Regions from separate parts of the Clostridium sp. JNZ X4-2 genome, predicted to be linked through region 1. Evidence: riboswitches for the same ligand, from Rfam matches in the RefSeq annotation. Region 1 holds a riboswitch; each other region holds the start of a gene.
What was found. Region 1 has a riboswitch for thiamine pyrophosphate ahead of thiC (phosphomethylpyrimidine synthase ThiC). Riboswitches for the same ligand answer to the same signal wherever they lie in the genome.
Positions count from the first base shown of each region.

Region 1 (4,349 bases):
GGCTACCATAAAATCGCTTCCACCCTTAACCTTTTTGGAAGCAACGTAACTTATTAAAATAAGCGCTGCAATATACAATATGATGGCTAAAATATAAATATTCATTAACTAATTTCCTCCTTTCAATTCATAATCCAGAATAAATATGAATTGAATATTAGTTTTTAGATCTAATAGCCTTCTACCTTGGCATTAAAGCTGTATTCAGGTGAAGGAAAAGTTCCGTCCAGGGTTTCCTTATGAAACTGATTCAAGCCCTCTACCATACTCTTCCTGATATGCGCAAATTGTTTAACGAATTTTGGTTTAAAATCTCCATACATCCCCAAAAGATCCTGGGTAACCAGCACCTGGCAGTCAACGTAAGGGCCAGCCCCTATTCCAAGTACTGGAACTTTTATTGATTCACTTAAAACTTTTGTAACACAACTTGGAACACATTCAACCACCATAGAAAATGCACCGGCTTTTTCTATTACCTTTGCATCTTCAATCAGCTGTACGGCACTCTCAGGAGTTCCTCCCTGAACCCTGAAACCACCAAGCTGACTGGAAGTCTGGGGAGTCAGACCTATATGCCCCATAACAGGTATTCCCGCTTTTACAATAGCTTCAATTTTATCCGCCATTTCCACTCCGCCTTCAAGCTTTACACAGTCACAGCCTGTTTCTTTCATAAGCCTGTTTGCACTCATAATAGCCTGTTCACAGCTTACATTATATGATCCAAAAGGCATGTCACCTACAACAAAAGTATTCGGGGCACCTTTTACAACTGGTTTTATATGATGAACCATATCATCCATTGTAACACCTGTAGTTTCCGAATAACCAAGCATAACCATACCAAGAGAATCCCCTACAAGAATAACTTCGGACTCGCTATCGTTTACAATAGATGCTGTAGTGTAATCATATGCCGTGACATAAGTAAACTTTTTTCCCTCATCCTTATACTTTTGAAAATCCAATACAGTCATTTTCTTTTTCATTTTTTATCTCTCCTCATCTTATAATAATTTAGGCCTGTCCTCATAATATAAATAAATTTACCGACAATAATTTAATTATATATGAGAGATATCCTAGTTCCACATTATAGAACTAGATTCTATTTTATCTTATATTAATATATTCTATAAAGAACTCATTATTCCTTCTTGAAAAATAAAAATTTTTTAAATATTTCAATACTTTCTTTTAAAAATATTCATATAACTGCCACCAAAATTCTAGAAATGGCGGCATGGGACTCTTATGGACTTGATAAATCTCTATATAGCCCATTTAATACTGCAATTGCTGCATCATTTAACTGCATAAAGGCTTTATAAAAAGAGGTTAAAACTCTTGATAAAGCAATTGAAAAAGCAGTCAAAAAAATATGCAAAAAATACACTGTAACAAAATTACTTGGAATTGAGATGAAGGATTCAGGATGAAGAATTTGAAGCTCAGGCAAGTATCTTTTCTCACTCTTCTGCTTCAAAAAAAGTTCATATAGAGGATTTGACCTCCTTGTGTTCAAAGTCAGCTGATGAATTGATTAAAAAGTGCAAAACAAGTAAAACACTTTTTGAAAGCATTTACATATATATGAATAAGTGTTATTATATATATAAAAGTAAATAGTATTGTTTGTGGGGGGACCGATTTGGTTGAGAAGGTAAAACCTGACCCTTTGAACTTGACGTAGTTAACACTACCGTAGGGAAGCAAATCATTTAAAGTATGTATTCAAGGAGTGTTTTCATAAACACTCTTTTTTATTTAAAAAATAAATATAATGTTACAGGGGAGCCCATGTCAATGGGCTGAGAGTAAGATAATATCTTTTACCCATATAACCTGATTTGGATAATGCCAACGTAGGGAAATTTTGCGCTATATTAAAAACATCTATAGTTTTTACTCTGCGGGAAGCATTTTGCTTCCCGTTTTTTAATATAAAAATCAAAAGGAGAGCGATAAAATGAATTATTCAACCCAGATGGATGCCGCCAGGAAAGAAATAGTCACGGAGGAGATGCGGACAGTAGCCAAAAAAGAAAATATGGACATAAAAGATCTGATGCATCTTGTATCCAAAGGCAAAACTGTCATTCCCGCCAATAAAAATCATAAAAAGTTAAGTGCAGAGGGGGTGGGAAAAGGACTGAAGACAAAGGTAAATGTCAACCTGGGCATTTCAGAGGACTGCTGCAATGTTACCCTGGAGCTTGACAAGGTAAAAAAAGCAATAGACATGAAAGCCGAAGCCATTATGGATCTCAGCTGCTTTGGAAAAACCCAGGAATTTAGAAACAAGTTAATAGCTATGTCCCCTGTCATGATAGGTACCGTTCCAATGTACGATGCAGTTGGTTTTTATGATAAGGAATTAAAAGATATAACTGCTGAAGAACTCCTTGGAGTTATAGAAACCCACGCTAAGGACGGAGTTGACTTTATGACCATCCATGCCGGTATAAACATGGAAACCGCACAGATATTCAAGAGAAATCCAAGGCTTATGAATTTTGTCTCAAGAGGAGGCAGTCTGCTGTATGCCTGGATGAATCTGAACAACAGGGAAAATCCCTTCTATGAATATTTTGATAAAATTCTTGACATATGCGAAAAATATGACGTAACCATAAGCCTGGGAGATGCATGCAGACCCGGATGTATAGATGATTCTACGGATCCAAGTCAGATAAAAGAACTTATGACCCTGGGGGAACTGGCAAAAAGAGCCTGGAAAAGAAATGTACAGGTTATGATAGAGGGCCCCGGTCATATGGCACTTAATGAAATAGAAACCAACATGAAGCTTGAAAAAAAATTGTGCCATGATGCTCCTTTTTATGTACTGGGTCCCATAGTAACAGATGTGGCACCTGGATATGACCATATAACAAGTGCCATAGGCGGCGCCATTGCAGCAACTTATGGAGCGAATTTTCTCTGCTATGTAACTCCTGCTGAACACCTCAGGCTTCCTGACCTGCAGGACATGAAAGATGGAATTATAGCTGCCAAAATAGCTGCCCATGCTGCAGATATTGCAAAAGGAATAAAAAATACAAGAGATTGGGATAACAAAATGGCTGAAGCTAGAAGAGAGCTTGACTGGGAAAAGATGTTTCACATAGCAATAGACCCTGAAAAAGCCAGAAAATACAGGGAAAGCTCAATGCCTGAAGATAAAAAGACATGTACCATGTGTGGGAAGATGTGCGCCGTAAGAAACATGAACAAGGTCATAGAGGGCAAAAATATAAACATTTTGAGGGATGAAGACTAAAATATCAATTTAAATTACTTTTAAAAGGAGGTGTAAAAATGACTTTTTATGATGTAGTATAATAAACGGCAGTATGGAAACTGCTTTAAAGGTAAATTCGGGAAGATTTCACACAAGTTATACGGATTATATGAAAGGATATCTCAATTTCAATGGCATTTTGGGAGTGTCTGTTCACAGTACTTTAGAAGCGATAAATGCAGAAAAAAAAGGGGCAGATTATCTTCTGGCAGGACATGTTTTCAAAACGGATTGTAAAAAAGGCTTAAAACCCAGAGGAATTTCATTTTTAAAAGATGTACTGAGTAATGTTTCAATACCTGTTATAGCCATCGGCGGCATAAATGAAGGCAATATAGACAAACTACTCAGTACTGACGTCTGTGGTGCTGCAGTAATGTCTCCTGTAATGTGCTCGGATGATCCATATCTTACAACACAGAATTTGAAAAAGCACATGGAATGGATATAATGGAAACAGCTTGGCGTATTGAACTGATAAGCTGTTTCTATATACAATACTGTTTATACATTATATTTCCAACACCCATTACATCCGGAAGGTGGAGCTGTAAATGGTTTTAGCTCCAAACCCTTTCCTTTATTTTCATTACTGGGCAAAGTTGAATTGATAGTTTAGTAATTATTATATGATTATTTTTAACATTCAACAAGTATTTCCTGGAAAATATTATATTCTTTCAAAAAAAGATAAAAAAGGCCCATCAACAGTTGATACGTCTTGCAAAAATTAAATAAAAACCACTATCTAATAATTTCTTGAAACTGACAAAATAAAATCATCTATCATCAGTTGAAAACTGTCTTCTGAACTTACTGGATTTTGGAAATATCCGAGAAAATTCAAGGAGATAAAACCATGCAGCAAACTCCTTAAAACCCTGCTTTTAGTTGGTTTGGAATGTTTGTAACCAGTATAGGAATGAGTCAAATTGCGCCTATGGAGTATTGTTCCAAATAAAAGTTTAACTATAATAATGTTTGTGATCTCTTTTATAGTAACTCTAGCATTATATTCTGTAGAACCAATCATAACAGTGTA
Region 1 is NZ_CM142685.1:1,587,113-1,591,461, reverse strand. Features, by position in the region: gene ACYUJ6_RS07715 (sodium:solute symporter family protein) at 1-105, opposite strand, end outside; gene panB (3-methyl-2-oxobutanoate hydroxymethyltransferase) at 171-992, opposite strand; TPP riboswitch at 1,633-1,732, shown strand; TPP riboswitch at 1,784-1,893, shown strand; gene thiC (phosphomethylpyrimidine synthase ThiC) at 1,973-3,286, shown strand; gene ACYUJ6_RS07700 (thiamine phosphate synthase) at 3,345-3,758, shown strand; gene ACYUJ6_RS07695 (TetR-like C-terminal domain-containing protein) at 4,056-4,340, opposite strand; partial or broken gene ACYUJ6_RS07690 (MFS transporter) at 4,246-4,349, shown strand, end outside.

Region 2 (4,349 bases), 750 kb from region 1:
GATAAAAGATCAAATCCTACATCCACCATTTTAACATTCTCAGGGTTTCCCCCGTCTTTTTTAACCATGGTCTTTACGTACTCAGTATTCAATGGATTTCCCGAATAACCTACGGTCTTTCCCTGAAGATCTTTGGGAGAATTTATACCATTTCCCTTTAAAGCTATTATCACATTAAGGGGAGTATGTACTATTGCCCCCACAGATTTCACAGGCACTCCCTGATTTGCCCTTGCAATTACAAGATCCGGCTGATAGTAAATTCCCAAAGTTGCCTTCCCTGCTGCTGGAAGAGTAAGAGGATCTGTAGGATCTGACGGGAATTTAATATTTACTTTAAGTCCCTCTTCCTTGAAATATCCTTTTTCAATGGCTGCATATATAAAAGTATGTATAGCATTGGGATACCAGTCAAGCACCAGATCCACATTTTCCAATTTACCATTATCCTTTTGGGATGATTTACTGCCGCATCCCGTTAAACCAACCAGCATTAAAGCTGACATGATAAAAGCTAAAATTTTTATTTTTTTCACACTTCATTCCTCCCTTTTACTATTTTATTTTCAAGCACACTTATAATTTTAACCATAACCAGTGCAACTGCAGACAATATTACAATAGGGGCAAAAACTCCCGCACCATCCAGCTGTGTCATCATTCTCTTGCTGAAATATCCAAGGCCAGCCTGTGCTCCCAGCCATTCACTTATAGCCGCACCTACCACACTCAGCGGAACTGCTATTTTAAGAGCAGAAAAAAAATAAGGAAGTGCTGCCGGAAACTTCAATTTTATAAATATATCCTTTTTACTGGCACCATATGTAAATAGAAGTTCCTCCATATCCCTTCTAGTGGAACGAAGGCCGTCATATACATTTATTGTTATAGGGAAAAAAGTTATGAGTATGGTTACCAATACCTTACTCCATATTCCATATCCAAACCACAGCACAAATATAGGTGCAAGTGCAGTTATGGGCACTGTCTGAGTTACAATTACGATAGGATAAAGAGCTCTCTGCACCTTTTCACTGATATTCATGGCAGCAGCAAGAAGCACCCCAAATATTATGGATATTCCAAGTCCCTCAAAAGTTACAAGAAGAGTTGCCGGCAGATGAACCAAAAATAAAATATCTTTCAGTTCCCATATTTTTTTTACAATTGCCGTAGGGGATGGAAGGATATACATGGCATCTATATATCTGGCAATTCCCTCCCAGGCTGCAAAAAATAACAGGCATATTATTATGGATGATCTGTATTTTTTCACAGCCTGACCCCCTTTTTCAATTCATTTATAAGCTCACTCTTTATTTCTAACATATCAGGGCTGTCAAGCATATCCCTTGTACGCGGATAACTTAAATCCACTTTTATTTCCTTAAATTTTCTTATGGGACTTCCATCTGTTATAAATATTTTTGTTGATAAAAAAAGTGCTTCTTCTACATCATGTGTTATGAACAACACCGTTTTATTTAAATTTGACCATTTATCTAAAAGCCACTCCTGCATGGAAAGCCTTGTTATTGCATCCAGTGCACTAAATGGTTCATCTAAAAGAAGCATATCCGATCCTGTAAGAAGAGTTCTTGTAAAAGAAACCCTCTGACGCATACCTCCTGATAAATCCCTGGGGTATTTATTCTTGTATTTTTCAAGTCCAAAGGCCTTAAGTATTTTTTCAGCTTCATATCTGGCTTTTTTAAAATCCTCTCCCTTGATTTCAAGAGGCAGTGAAGAGTTTTGAAGTATAGTCCTCCAGGGTATTAAAAGATCATTTTGAGGCATATATCCTATATATCCTTTTTTAAGGGTATTGATATTTCTATTTTCTAAAAATATATCTCCCTCAAAAGGTCTTTCCAATTTGCAGATAAGCCTGAACACAGTGCTTTTCCCACACCCACTGGGACCTACTATACTTATAAATTCACCTTTGTTCACAGTAAAATTCAAATTTTTTATTATGAAATCAGGGTCTTCATCATATTTAAAACTTATATTTTTAAATTCCAGCACAATTACATCCCCTTTTTATATGACATATCCCAAAACATTCTTTCATATTTACTGGTATTTATAAAAATTTCTTTCAATCTCTTGAATTTTTCCCTGGATATATCTTCAGTCATATGATCAAGCAGATCAATTGTCCACCGTGTTTCCCTTTCATAATCCTCTGATGCATATCCCCTTATCCACTGTCCATAAAATTCATGCTGGGCGGCACCATCTATTTTGCTCAGTTTTTTTCCAATTAAGTAATAACTCCACATACAAGCTAGAAGTGAGGCCGTCAAATCCATTAAATCACCCATCTGGGACACTGACAACATATAATTTGTATATGAAATATTTTCAATGGAAGCTCTGGTATTCTCTATATCCTTTTTTCCAATGCCAAGTCTCTTCATATAAGCCCTATGTATATTCATTTCCCCATTTAATATATTATCCACCATTTTGGAAAAGCCCCTCATAGTAATTTCTTCATTGGATTTAACCACTCCAAGAGCATATATTTTTACATAATCCAAAAGATATATATAATCTTGAATCATATAGAATTTGAATTTATCTATCTCCAAACTTCCATCTGCTATTCCTTTTATGAAAGGATGCTGATAATAAGAATCCCATATGTCCTTTACACTGTCGTACAATTTCATAGATGTCTTCATGTAATTCCCCCCTTTTTCAGTTCACAGTTCACAATTATTTTCATAAAAAAAGGCACAACCTTCTGAAGAGGTTTGTACCTTTACTCGCTAAATTACATGTGGCCTCTTCCTACGCTGGCATTAACCAGATCAGGTATAAATAGGGTCTAAGGATTTAATCCTTACTCTCAGCCGGTAATACCAGCCCCCCTGGGATATATGACGTATTTAATTTTATATATTACACAAACACCAATTATAGTACTACAATAATTGAAATTAATCAATATCTCATTGCATTTACTCCAGTGAATAAACTATATTGCCTAGTTCATCTGCTTCTTTTTTATCATGGGTCACCAGTATAATTGTTCTTTTATTTTCCCTATAAAGTGATAAAAATTTCTTTATTATGTCACCTTTCAGTCTATCATCCAGACCCTTAAAAGGTTCATCCATTAAGAGCAAATCACTTTTGTAGGCAAAGGCCCTGGCAAGTGCAACTCTTCTCTTCATACCACCGCTTAATTCCCTGGGAAATTTATCCCTGCAATTTGACAATTCCACCATGCTTAAAAATCTATTCACAGTAAAATCCACCTGAATTTTACTCATTGTTGACTTCAATACAAAGGCTATGTTTTCGTACACTGTAAGATGTGAAATCAATCTATCTTCCTGAAAAATATAAGATAGCCTGCTGCTCTCCAAATGAACCTGTCCGCTATAATCCTTTTCAATTCCGCTTATGATATTTAAAAGAGTGGTTTTACCGCAGCCTGAAGGCCCCAGGACCGCTGTGATTTTGTTTTTTAGAAAGTTCACATTTAAATTTGTAAATACAGGAATTTCCCCATAGGACTTATTTAAATTTCTAATCACGACTTCGTACTTATCATTATTTTCCATACAGGCTGCCTCCCTTTATACTTACCCATTCAAATTTTCATATTACAAATCACTTTTTTACATCCAAATAATATTTAAATATCTTTTCAAACATAAAACTCAGTATTACAACTACAATAGTCCATGCAAACAGCTCCTGAGTTTCAAGAGTCGTTTTAGAATTCAATAGATTCAATCCTATGGAATAATTGGGTGTACTCAATACTTCTGATGCAACTGAAACCTTCCATCCAATTCCAAGGCACATGAGTATACCTGATACAATATAATTTTTTATACCGGGAAGATATATGTCTTTTAATAAATATTTTTTCTTCACCTTATATATATTTGCCATCTGAATTAGCTTTTCATCCACAGACTTTATTCCCTGAATTACATTTGTGTACACTATTGGAAAACATATGAGAACAGCTGTAAAAATAACCACATAGGATGAAGTAAACCAAATTAAAGCTATGATAATTATGGACATAACCGGAGTTGCCTTCATTGTAATTATAAGAGGATCTAGAATTTCCTCTATAAATTTGTTGAGGCCTGCAGCTACACCAAGCACAATGCCCACAATTATAGATATTAAAATTCCTGAAATTACCCTTATTATGCTGCTAAAAACACTTTTCCAAAAATAAACTTCCTTCATTAAAACAAATAGTGTTTTTATTACCTCAAAAGGTGATGGTAAAAGGAGTGAATTATTTATAAAAAGGGAGCAAAACTCCCATATAGACAACCAGAATATTAATATAAATAATTTTTTAATTACCT
Region 2 is NZ_CM142685.1:2,334,367-2,338,715, forward strand. Features, by position in the region: gene ACYUJ6_RS11185 (ABC transporter substrate-binding protein) at 1-536, opposite strand, end outside; gene ACYUJ6_RS11190 (ABC transporter permease) at 533-1,276, opposite strand; gene ACYUJ6_RS11195 (ABC transporter ATP-binding protein) at 1,273-2,028, opposite strand; gene tenA (thiaminase II) at 2,031-2,690, opposite strand; TPP riboswitch at 2,780-2,891, opposite strand; gene ACYUJ6_RS11205 (ABC transporter ATP-binding protein) at 2,970-3,578, opposite strand; gene ACYUJ6_RS11210 (ABC transporter permease) at 3,628-4,349, opposite strand, start outside; gene ACYUJ6_RS11215 (ABC transporter substrate-binding protein) at 4,340-4,349, opposite strand, start outside.
Region 2: another riboswitch for thiamine pyrophosphate. It lies ahead of tenA (thiaminase II); the one in region 1 lies ahead of thiC (phosphomethylpyrimidine synthase ThiC).

Region 3 (4,349 bases), 530 kb from region 1:
TAATCTTGTCACTGCTTATAAGAATAGGTGTATAGTAGTCAAGAGCCGGATCGAGATTTTTGACAGGTATGTAATCAAGCTGTTCTCCCTTTAATTTAGCCTGTATACCCGTCCACCCTTCAAATATCCATGCAAAATCTATATTCTTTTTTGTAGCTGCAAAGAAATCGTCATTTCCAATATTCACTATCTTAACTTTACTGAAATCTCCCCCGTCTTTCTCCATGACAGCTTTAAGCACTGCTTCCTCTGAAGGTGAACCCCATCCTCCATATACTTTTCCTTCAAAATCCTTGGGAGTCTTTATGTTCTTGCTTTTAGGTGCAGCAAAACCGGAAGTATTGTGCTGCATTATCGTGGCAATGGCCTTTACAGGAAGAGGATTGTCACTTGTAAGTGCATAGGTGACGTCCTCCTGATAACTAACCCCGAAATCACCTTTCCCAGCTGCTATGAGATTTGTGACGCTTCCCTCGGAAGGCTGAACTATTTTGACATCCAGTCCTTCATCCTTATAATATCCTTTATTCAAGGCCACATACAGTCCAGTATGATTTGTATTGGGAGTCCAGTCCAATATTACAGTTGTCTTGTCCAAGGAATTTGATGTTTCCTTTTTATCATTTGATCCACATCCTGACAATGTAAGTACGCTTGTAAATACAGCCAGTATCAAAAATATAAATCTGCTTTTTTTCATGTTTATCCCCCTTATTTCCAATGTATTATTTTTTTGCCTATAAAGTCTATCATATAGATTATTGCAATACTCACTATAACAATAACCAGAATTGAAGCAAATACCTTGTCCAACTGATAAGCATTTTTTGCCCTCACCATGTATACGCCTATTCCACTGTCTCCCCCCAGCCATTCGCCTATAATTGCAGCCATTATCATGTAAGTTGCAGCAATCTTCAAACCTGAAAAAAAGTTCACCAGAGCATAGGGAAGTTTTAGATGGTAAAATATCTGCAATTTTGATGCCTTCATATTATGGAACAAATTTATGTAGTCTGTGTCTATTTTTTCAAGACCATCTACAAGACTTACAACAATGGGAAAAAAGCATACGGTTATTACAACTATTATCTTGGGAAGTGCTCCAAATCCGAACCATATTATAAAAAGCGGCGCTATGGCTATAGTGGGAACTGTCTGGGATATTAATAAAATAGGATAAAGTGATTTTTTGACCACATGAAAACTGTCCATTATTATAGCCAGCACAAAAGAAAATACTATGGATATGAAAAATCCTATAAAGGATTCATAAAGGGTGGTTTCCGTATTTTCCATTATATTTTTAAAGTCCGAAACAAGGGTTTTTATAATATCCCATGGAGAAGGAAGAATATAGGGCTGTATATACTGAAAACCCACTACTATCTGCCATAAAATCACAACTGCTGCTATGGTAACTACCGGATATATCTTGTCTTGAATATTTTCTGATTTTTTCATTCCAAACACCTTAAATTCATAATTTAAATCTGCTAAAATTGCTGGATATTTCGTCTTTAACCTCTTCATATTGAATACCTTTTATACTGGAGATCTTTTTAACAATATTTTCAACTTCACAGGGGTATCCATACTTCTTATTCACCCATTCAAGAGAAGTGGGGCCGTCTGTCTCGGTCAATATTCTATCCATTGGAAGCATCTTCACTATTTCATCTGTAAGTCTGGAATATCCTATATCAACACTTATGGTAAAATAACAGCCCAATTTCAAAAGTTCTTTAAGAGTATCCACATTCCCGCTGTACCAGTGAATTATAGGTGTCCTCAATTTATAACTTCTTATATATTCCAGTATTTTTTCTTCCGCTCCCTTAGTGTGAATATTTACTATCTTGTCATAGCGCTTTGCTCTGTCCAGAAAGTATTCAAATACCCTGTCCATTTTTGGATATTTTTCACTTTCCAAAACCCAATAATAATCAAGCCCTATCTCCCCTACAGCCCTGCACTCCCTGACATAGTCGTCAAAGCTATCCAGGTCACTGCAATTTTTATGTGCTTCCCAGGGATGTATTCCAAAACAGGGTACTATATTTTCATTTTCTGCGCTTATCTTTTTTGTAAAAATATAGCTTTCCAGATTCATAGAACATCCCAAAGTCTTGATATCATTTTTTTTTATGATGTGAAGTGCTTTTTTTAAGTTCTTGCCATAAAAATCCATATGATTGTGTGCATCAACAAACATTTAAATTATCTCCCTATAAAACTTTGACAAAAAACAAAAGCACTATTTATAAATAGTGCTTCAGGATACGAATGTAAAGCGGTTCCCTACGTCGGCGTTACCCGAATCAGGTTCAAAGGGTTAAAGTTTTCACTTTTCTCAGCCGTCCCGGCACCCCTGACACTAAAGACAATATTAAATTTATTACAATATTATAGTACCACTTATTTATAAAAATGTAAACATTTTATATGATTTTCACAATTTATCTATTTAATTTGTCAATTGCATTGTGTTTAAGTATATAGTCCGAATACCCCAGCTGATTCAAAACATTCTCCTCATCTTTTTTAAGGCTGCTGTTTTCAGATACTCTTTTTCCAGTCTTTACATTGTAGTACACATCATCCTGGGAGGAATAATAATAATTTCTATCTATAAAAGAACCATTCCTAAATATGACCCTCTGACTGTTAGGGTTGAAAAGATCTTTCCCAAACATATCTTTTCCAGGAAGATCAAATAAATTACATACTGTAGGGTATATGTCCATTTCACCTCCATAGGTATCATTTACACCCTTTACCGATTCATCGGGGAAATGTATGAGAAGAGGCACCTTCTGAAGTTTTTCCCAGTCCACATCAGAAGTGGAACTCATATTTAAAAATTTGAACAGCTGCTGCTCTTTGTCCTTGGGTATTGCATAATGGTCTCCATAAAGCATTACAACTGAATTTTTCAGTGTTCCCTCTTCATCCAATGCATCTAAAAACATTCCCAGCTGCTCATCTGTATAATGTATGGCCTGCAGATAATTCCCCATAAGGCTTCCTTTTAAATTTCCCACATCAAAACTGCCATACTTATCCACGGCATCATAGGGAAAATGACTTGTTAATGTTATTAAGAAAGCATAATAAGGTGATTTCATATTATGTAATTTCACAAGTGACTGTATCAAAAAAGATCTGTCACTGAGTCCAAGGCCTATGGACTCATCTTCTTTATAACTTTTTTCACCGTAAAAATTATCAAAACCAAATTTTTTATACATTATATCCCTGTTCCAGAAGTTTTCTCTGAAACCGTGAAGTGCTGCCGTACTGTAACCGTTATTTTTAAAATTTTGGGGCATTGCACTGAATTTGTTTCCAGAATAGAGAAAATAAGCTGCCCCTGCGGGAGCCGGATATAATGAATTATTGGTCATGAACTCTGCATCGGAAGTGCCTCCTGCAGCTACCTGATAATAAAAATTGTCAAAATACTCGGACCTTTTTACCCATCTGTTTAAATTTGGAGTTATTTCATTTCCATTAATAGAGGCATTTATTGCAAATTCCTGAAGAGCCTCCACCTGTATCATTATCAAATTTTTTCCCTTTGCAGATCCCTTTAAGCTTTTATTATCCGATTTGTTTTTATCCATAAAATCATCTATGGTATCAACTTTTTCTTTAGAAATAGGTGCCAGTTTAGTTATATTGGCAGAAATTGAATTGTAAATATCAAGACAGTGGTAATTTAAAATACCCAATTTTCTGGTTATGTACACCTTATTGTACATTGTACTCAAAAGCCGGGGCTGTTCCCTGGACAGATTATAAAAGCTTTTAAAATCCGTCAATACTCCCAGAAAAATAAGTACTACAAGTGCTGGTATCCTGTAGCTTATGGAAATATCAGCTTTCCTGCTTCTAACGTATTTATTTATAAAGGGCACTATAAATATAACATCAAAAAAGTACAGAAAATCTTTAAAATTCATCAAATCTGCCACACTGGATTTTACTGCACCCAGTTGAAATCCGCTTATAAGTACAGGCAAGGATATAATATCCTTAAAATATCTGAAATAAATCAAGTCGCTTACTATAAAGAAACTGATTATGATGTTCAATATATAGAGAATTCTTGAACGTGCTTTTGTTTTAAAAACAAAGGATATGGAAACAATAATAATTACCGAGGCAATAGTTGGAATGAAAAGTGATTCGGTTTTTATATATCCTGTTTCCAAATGCCTGCCGTATACTAATATTTTAAAAGTTACACATATTACAAAAAAGATTCCATCTAAAAAGTTCAGCAAAAATAAGTTTATCCTATTCATATTAAATATCCTCGATTATGCGAATTAATATAACACTAA
Region 3 is NZ_CM142685.1:1,052,329-1,056,677, reverse strand. Features, by position in the region: gene ACYUJ6_RS04995 (ABC transporter substrate-binding protein) at 1-700, opposite strand, end outside; gene ACYUJ6_RS04990 (ABC transporter permease) at 712-1,533, opposite strand; gene ACYUJ6_RS04985 (TatD family hydrolase) at 1,481-2,215, opposite strand; TPP riboswitch at 2,282-2,383, opposite strand; gene ACYUJ6_RS04980 (LTA synthase family protein) at 2,460-4,310, opposite strand.
Region 3: another riboswitch for thiamine pyrophosphate. It lies ahead of ACYUJ6_RS04985 (TatD family hydrolase); the one in region 1 lies ahead of thiC (phosphomethylpyrimidine synthase ThiC).

Region 4 (4,349 bases), 960 kb from region 1:
CAACTGATTGCACTTGGCGGCGCTATTGGTGTAGGTTTATTTCTAGGATCTGCCACTGCTATTCAAACGGCTGGACCGGCAATTCTATTCGTCTATGTTATAGCTGGTTTTGCTATGTTTGTTATAATGAGGGCCTTAGGTGAGCTGGCAACTTCCTATCCTGTTTCTGGATCCTTTAGTGCCTATGCCAACGAATTCATAGGACCATTGGCGGGTTACATGACTGGATGGACATACTGGTTCATGTGGGTGGTAACCTGTATGGCTGAAATTACTGCTGTAGGTGTATACGTTAAATTCTGGATTCCGACCATGCCCCAGTGGATACCTGCACTGGCAGCACTTGTTGTAATGACATGCGTAAATCTAATTGCAGTAAAGGCCTATGGTGAATTTGAATTCTGGTTTGCACTTATTAAAGTAGTTACAATTATTGCAATGATAGTATTAGGTCTGCTTATGATTATATTTGGCCTGGGTAACGGCGGAAAGCCTATTGGTATTTCAAATCTATGGTCACACGGAGGATTTTTCCCTAAAGGTGGATGGGGACCTATGCTTGCAGTAACAATGGTTATGTTTGCTTACCTTGGCACAGAACTTATAGGTGTTACAGCAGGAGAAGCAAAAAATCCGGAGAAAACGATACCATCGGCTATCAACAAGGTATTTTGGAGAATACTTATATTTTATGTAGGAGCACTTTTTGTAATAATGTCCCTTTATCCATGGAACACTCTTGGCACAACTGGAAGTCCTTTTGTCTTAACTTTTAGTAAACTGGGTATATCAGCAGCAGCAGGTATTATAAACTTTGTAGTATTGACTGCAGCTTTATCTTCCTGCAACAGTGGTATTTTCAGTACAGGGCGTATGCTCTATAATCTTTCCCTTCAGGGAACAGCACCAAAAATGTTTGGTAAATTAGGCAAAAGTCATGTTCCGACTAATGGTATCATAATTTCTGCACTTTTTCTTTTAATTGGAGTTGTACTTAACTATTTATTCCCTGGAAAGGTATTTACTTATGTTACAAGTGTAGCTACACTTGGTGCAATTTGGGTTTGGGGAATAATCTTAATAGTTCAATTGAAGTTCAGAAAAAGACTTACTCCAGAGGAAGTAAATAAGTTACATTTTCCAATGTTCGGATACCCTTATCTCAACTGGATTGTACTCGCCTTTCTAGCTTTTGTTATTGTAATGTTAGCTTTCAGCAAAGATACTATGATTGCTCTTATTGTAGGGTGTATCTGGTTCATACTTTTATTAGCTTTCTACTTTATACTTGGTTTAAATAAAAAGAATGTCAACCCTAAAACCTCAAATTCTGGACAACCAACCTCAGAAAAATAAAATTTATTTCAACATCTTTTAGTTTTTATTTAATTTAATTTACAAATTTTTATTACTGTAGTACAATAAATTTAAAATAAGATAGTTTGTGGGGGTGCTCTATATAGCTGAGAAGAGATATTCTCTAACCCTTTGAACCTGATCCAGACAGAACTGGCGTAGGGAAGCAATTTCACATAATTTTAGATTTTTATTAGGTGTATGCTTTTCCGCATACACCTTTTATATTTATCCGGAGGTGTTTTAGATGAAAAAAGTATTGACAATTGCAGGCTCTGACAGTTCAGGCGGAGCTGGAATACAAGCCGATTTAAAAACCATGAGTGCCCTTGGTGTATACGGCATGAGTGTAATCACTGCTGTTACAGCACAAAATACAGTGGGAGTACAGGATGTACTTGATATAAGTCCTGAAATTGTAGAGGCTCAAATAAGGTCTATATTTGATGATATTAAAGTAGATGCAGTAAAAATTGGAATGGCTTCCAATAGCAAAACCATATCTGTAATAAAAAAACTCTTAATAGAATATAAGGCTAAAAATATAGTACTGGATCCAGTAATGATATCAAAAAGTGGATATTTTCTCCTAAAGCCAGAAGCTGAAACAGCCATAAAAGATATGGTAAATATTGCAGATATAGTAACTCCAAATATACCGGAAGCAGAAATCCTAACTGGATTAAAAATCAATAATGAAAGTGAAATGGAGGAGGCTGCTTTTAAAATAAAAGAATCCGGTGCAAAAAATGTATTTGTAAAGGGAGGCCACAGATGTAATGATGCCAATGATATTTTGCTCTACAATAATAAAATACTGACTCTGAAAGGTCACAGAATAAATACCAAAAATACTCATGGAACTGGCTGCACCATATCTTCCGCTATAGCCTCCTATCTAGCTAAGGACTATACCATGGACAGAGCGGTAGATCTATCAAAGCAGTATATAACTAAAGCAATAGAAAACTCATTTCCCATAGGCAGCGGCGTTGGTCCTGTAGGACATTTTGTTGAAATTTATAAAAAAGCCGGCATACCTTTTCAATAAATATAAATTGCAATTCATGTATTAAAATTAAAGGGGGTTAAAAATTGAACAATTCAAATTTAGACAGAGTAGCAAAAACATTATCAGAGGTTAGAAATAAAGTACCTCTTGTCCATTGTATTACCAACTACGTCACTATAAACGACTGTGCAAATATTCTTTTATCTTATGGTGCTTCACCTGCTATGTGTGAATCTTATGATGAGGTTTTTGATTTTGTTAAATTATCATCTGCCCTATATATAAATTTAGGAACTCTTGATAAGGAACAGGAAGCGGCCACAATTTTAGCCAGTACTTCTGCAAAAATCCATAACATCCCTGTAGTATTGGATCCTGTAGCTTGTGCTGCTATACCAAGGAAAATTCAAGTTATAAACAGAATACTCCAGGTTGGGAAAATTGATGTTATAAAAGGCAACATAGGAGAAATTAAATTTTTAGCAGGACAATCTTCCAGAGTAAAGGGTGTTGATTCTTTAGACACTGGAGAGGGAGCCTTGGAGTGCTGCATAGCCTTATCTCGCAAATATAACTGCATAGTTGCTGCCACTGGTAGAAAAGATTTCATAACAAATGGTAAAAATAGTGCCATAATTGAAAACGGAACAAAAATGTTAACTAAAGTTACTGGATCAGGCTGTATGGTAGGTGCTCTTTGCGGAGCTGCCTGCGGAGCTTCTGAAAATAAATTTACAGCTACTGTAAGTGCCATACTTTCAATGAATATAGCCGGGGAAGAAGCTTTTAAAATAGCCGCTGCCCCTGGAAGCTTCAGAATTAAACTCATAGACTGCATATATGAATTAAGTGAGAAAAAATTAAAAGAAGGTGCAAAAATAACATGGAAATAGATTATAGTCTATATCTTGCTACAGACAGAAGCCTGTTAAAAGAAGATAACTTGCCCAAGGCTGTAGAAGATGCAATTTTAGGAGGTGTCACTCTGGTACAGCTAAGGGAAAAAGACATTTCTTCAAAGGAATTTTACAATATTGCCCTAAAAATCAAAAAAGTCACCACTCATTATAAAATCCCTTTTATAATAAACGACAGGTTAGATATAGCCCAAGCTGTAGATGCAGATGGTGTACATCTTGGTCAAAGTGATATTCCCCTAACTGCTGCCAGAAGAATATTAGGTAAAGATAAAATAATAGGGATATCTGCCGGCAGTGTAGAAGAAGCTGTAGAAGCAGAAAAAAATAGCGCAGATTACATTGGAATAGGCACCATATTCTACACTGGAACTAAAAAAGACATAGACATCCCTATAGGTATAGAAGGGCTCCGTAAAATATACAATAGTATAACCATACCTGCCGTTGCCATAGGCGGTATTAATGAACATAACTTCAAGGAAACATTATCCACAGGAATCGACGGCATTTGTGTAATATCCGCCATTTTGGGAAAAAGCAATATAAAAGCTGCCGCTCAAAGCCTTAGACAGCATTAGTTGAAAAAATACCAAACACCGAGTAAATTATACCCTGCCTTATAATTTGCCCGGTATTTTTATGTTCAATTATTATCCCTTCTATAGATTTATCAGTTTACAAATTTATCATGGTAAATTATAATATTTATTGTAATTATAATTTTAATGGGAGGTAATAAAATGAAAAAAAAATTAGGTATTTTAGCTCTTGTGGTTTTTCTAATTGGAGCAATGCTTTCAGGATGTGGACAATCTCAGCAAACTGATAAATCCTGGGATGATATAAAATCAAAAGGTGAGTTTGTAGTAGGTCTGGATGACAGCTTTCCTCCAATGGGGTTCAGAGATTCAAAAGGACAAATTGTAGGATTTGACATAGATATGGCCAAAGCAGCTGCAAAAAAGATGGGGGTAAAGGTAGTCTTTAAGCCTGTAGAATGGGATGGTATTATTCTCAGCTTAAAAAACAAGGACATAGATGTTATATGGAATGGTCTAACT
Region 4 is NZ_CM142685.1:2,546,243-2,550,591, forward strand. Features, by position in the region: gene ACYUJ6_RS12250 (amino acid permease) at 1-1,356, shown strand, start outside; TPP riboswitch at 1,437-1,539, shown strand; gene thiD (bifunctional hydroxymethylpyrimidine kinase/phosphomethylpyrimidine kinase) at 1,604-2,407, shown strand; gene thiM (hydroxyethylthiazole kinase) at 2,452-3,261, shown strand; gene thiE (thiamine phosphate synthase) at 3,252-3,866, shown strand; gene ACYUJ6_RS12270 (amino acid ABC transporter substrate-binding protein) at 4,029-4,349, shown strand, end outside.
Region 4: another riboswitch for thiamine pyrophosphate. It lies ahead of thiD (bifunctional hydroxymethylpyrimidine kinase/phosphomethylpyrimidine kinase); the one in region 1 lies ahead of thiC (phosphomethylpyrimidine synthase ThiC).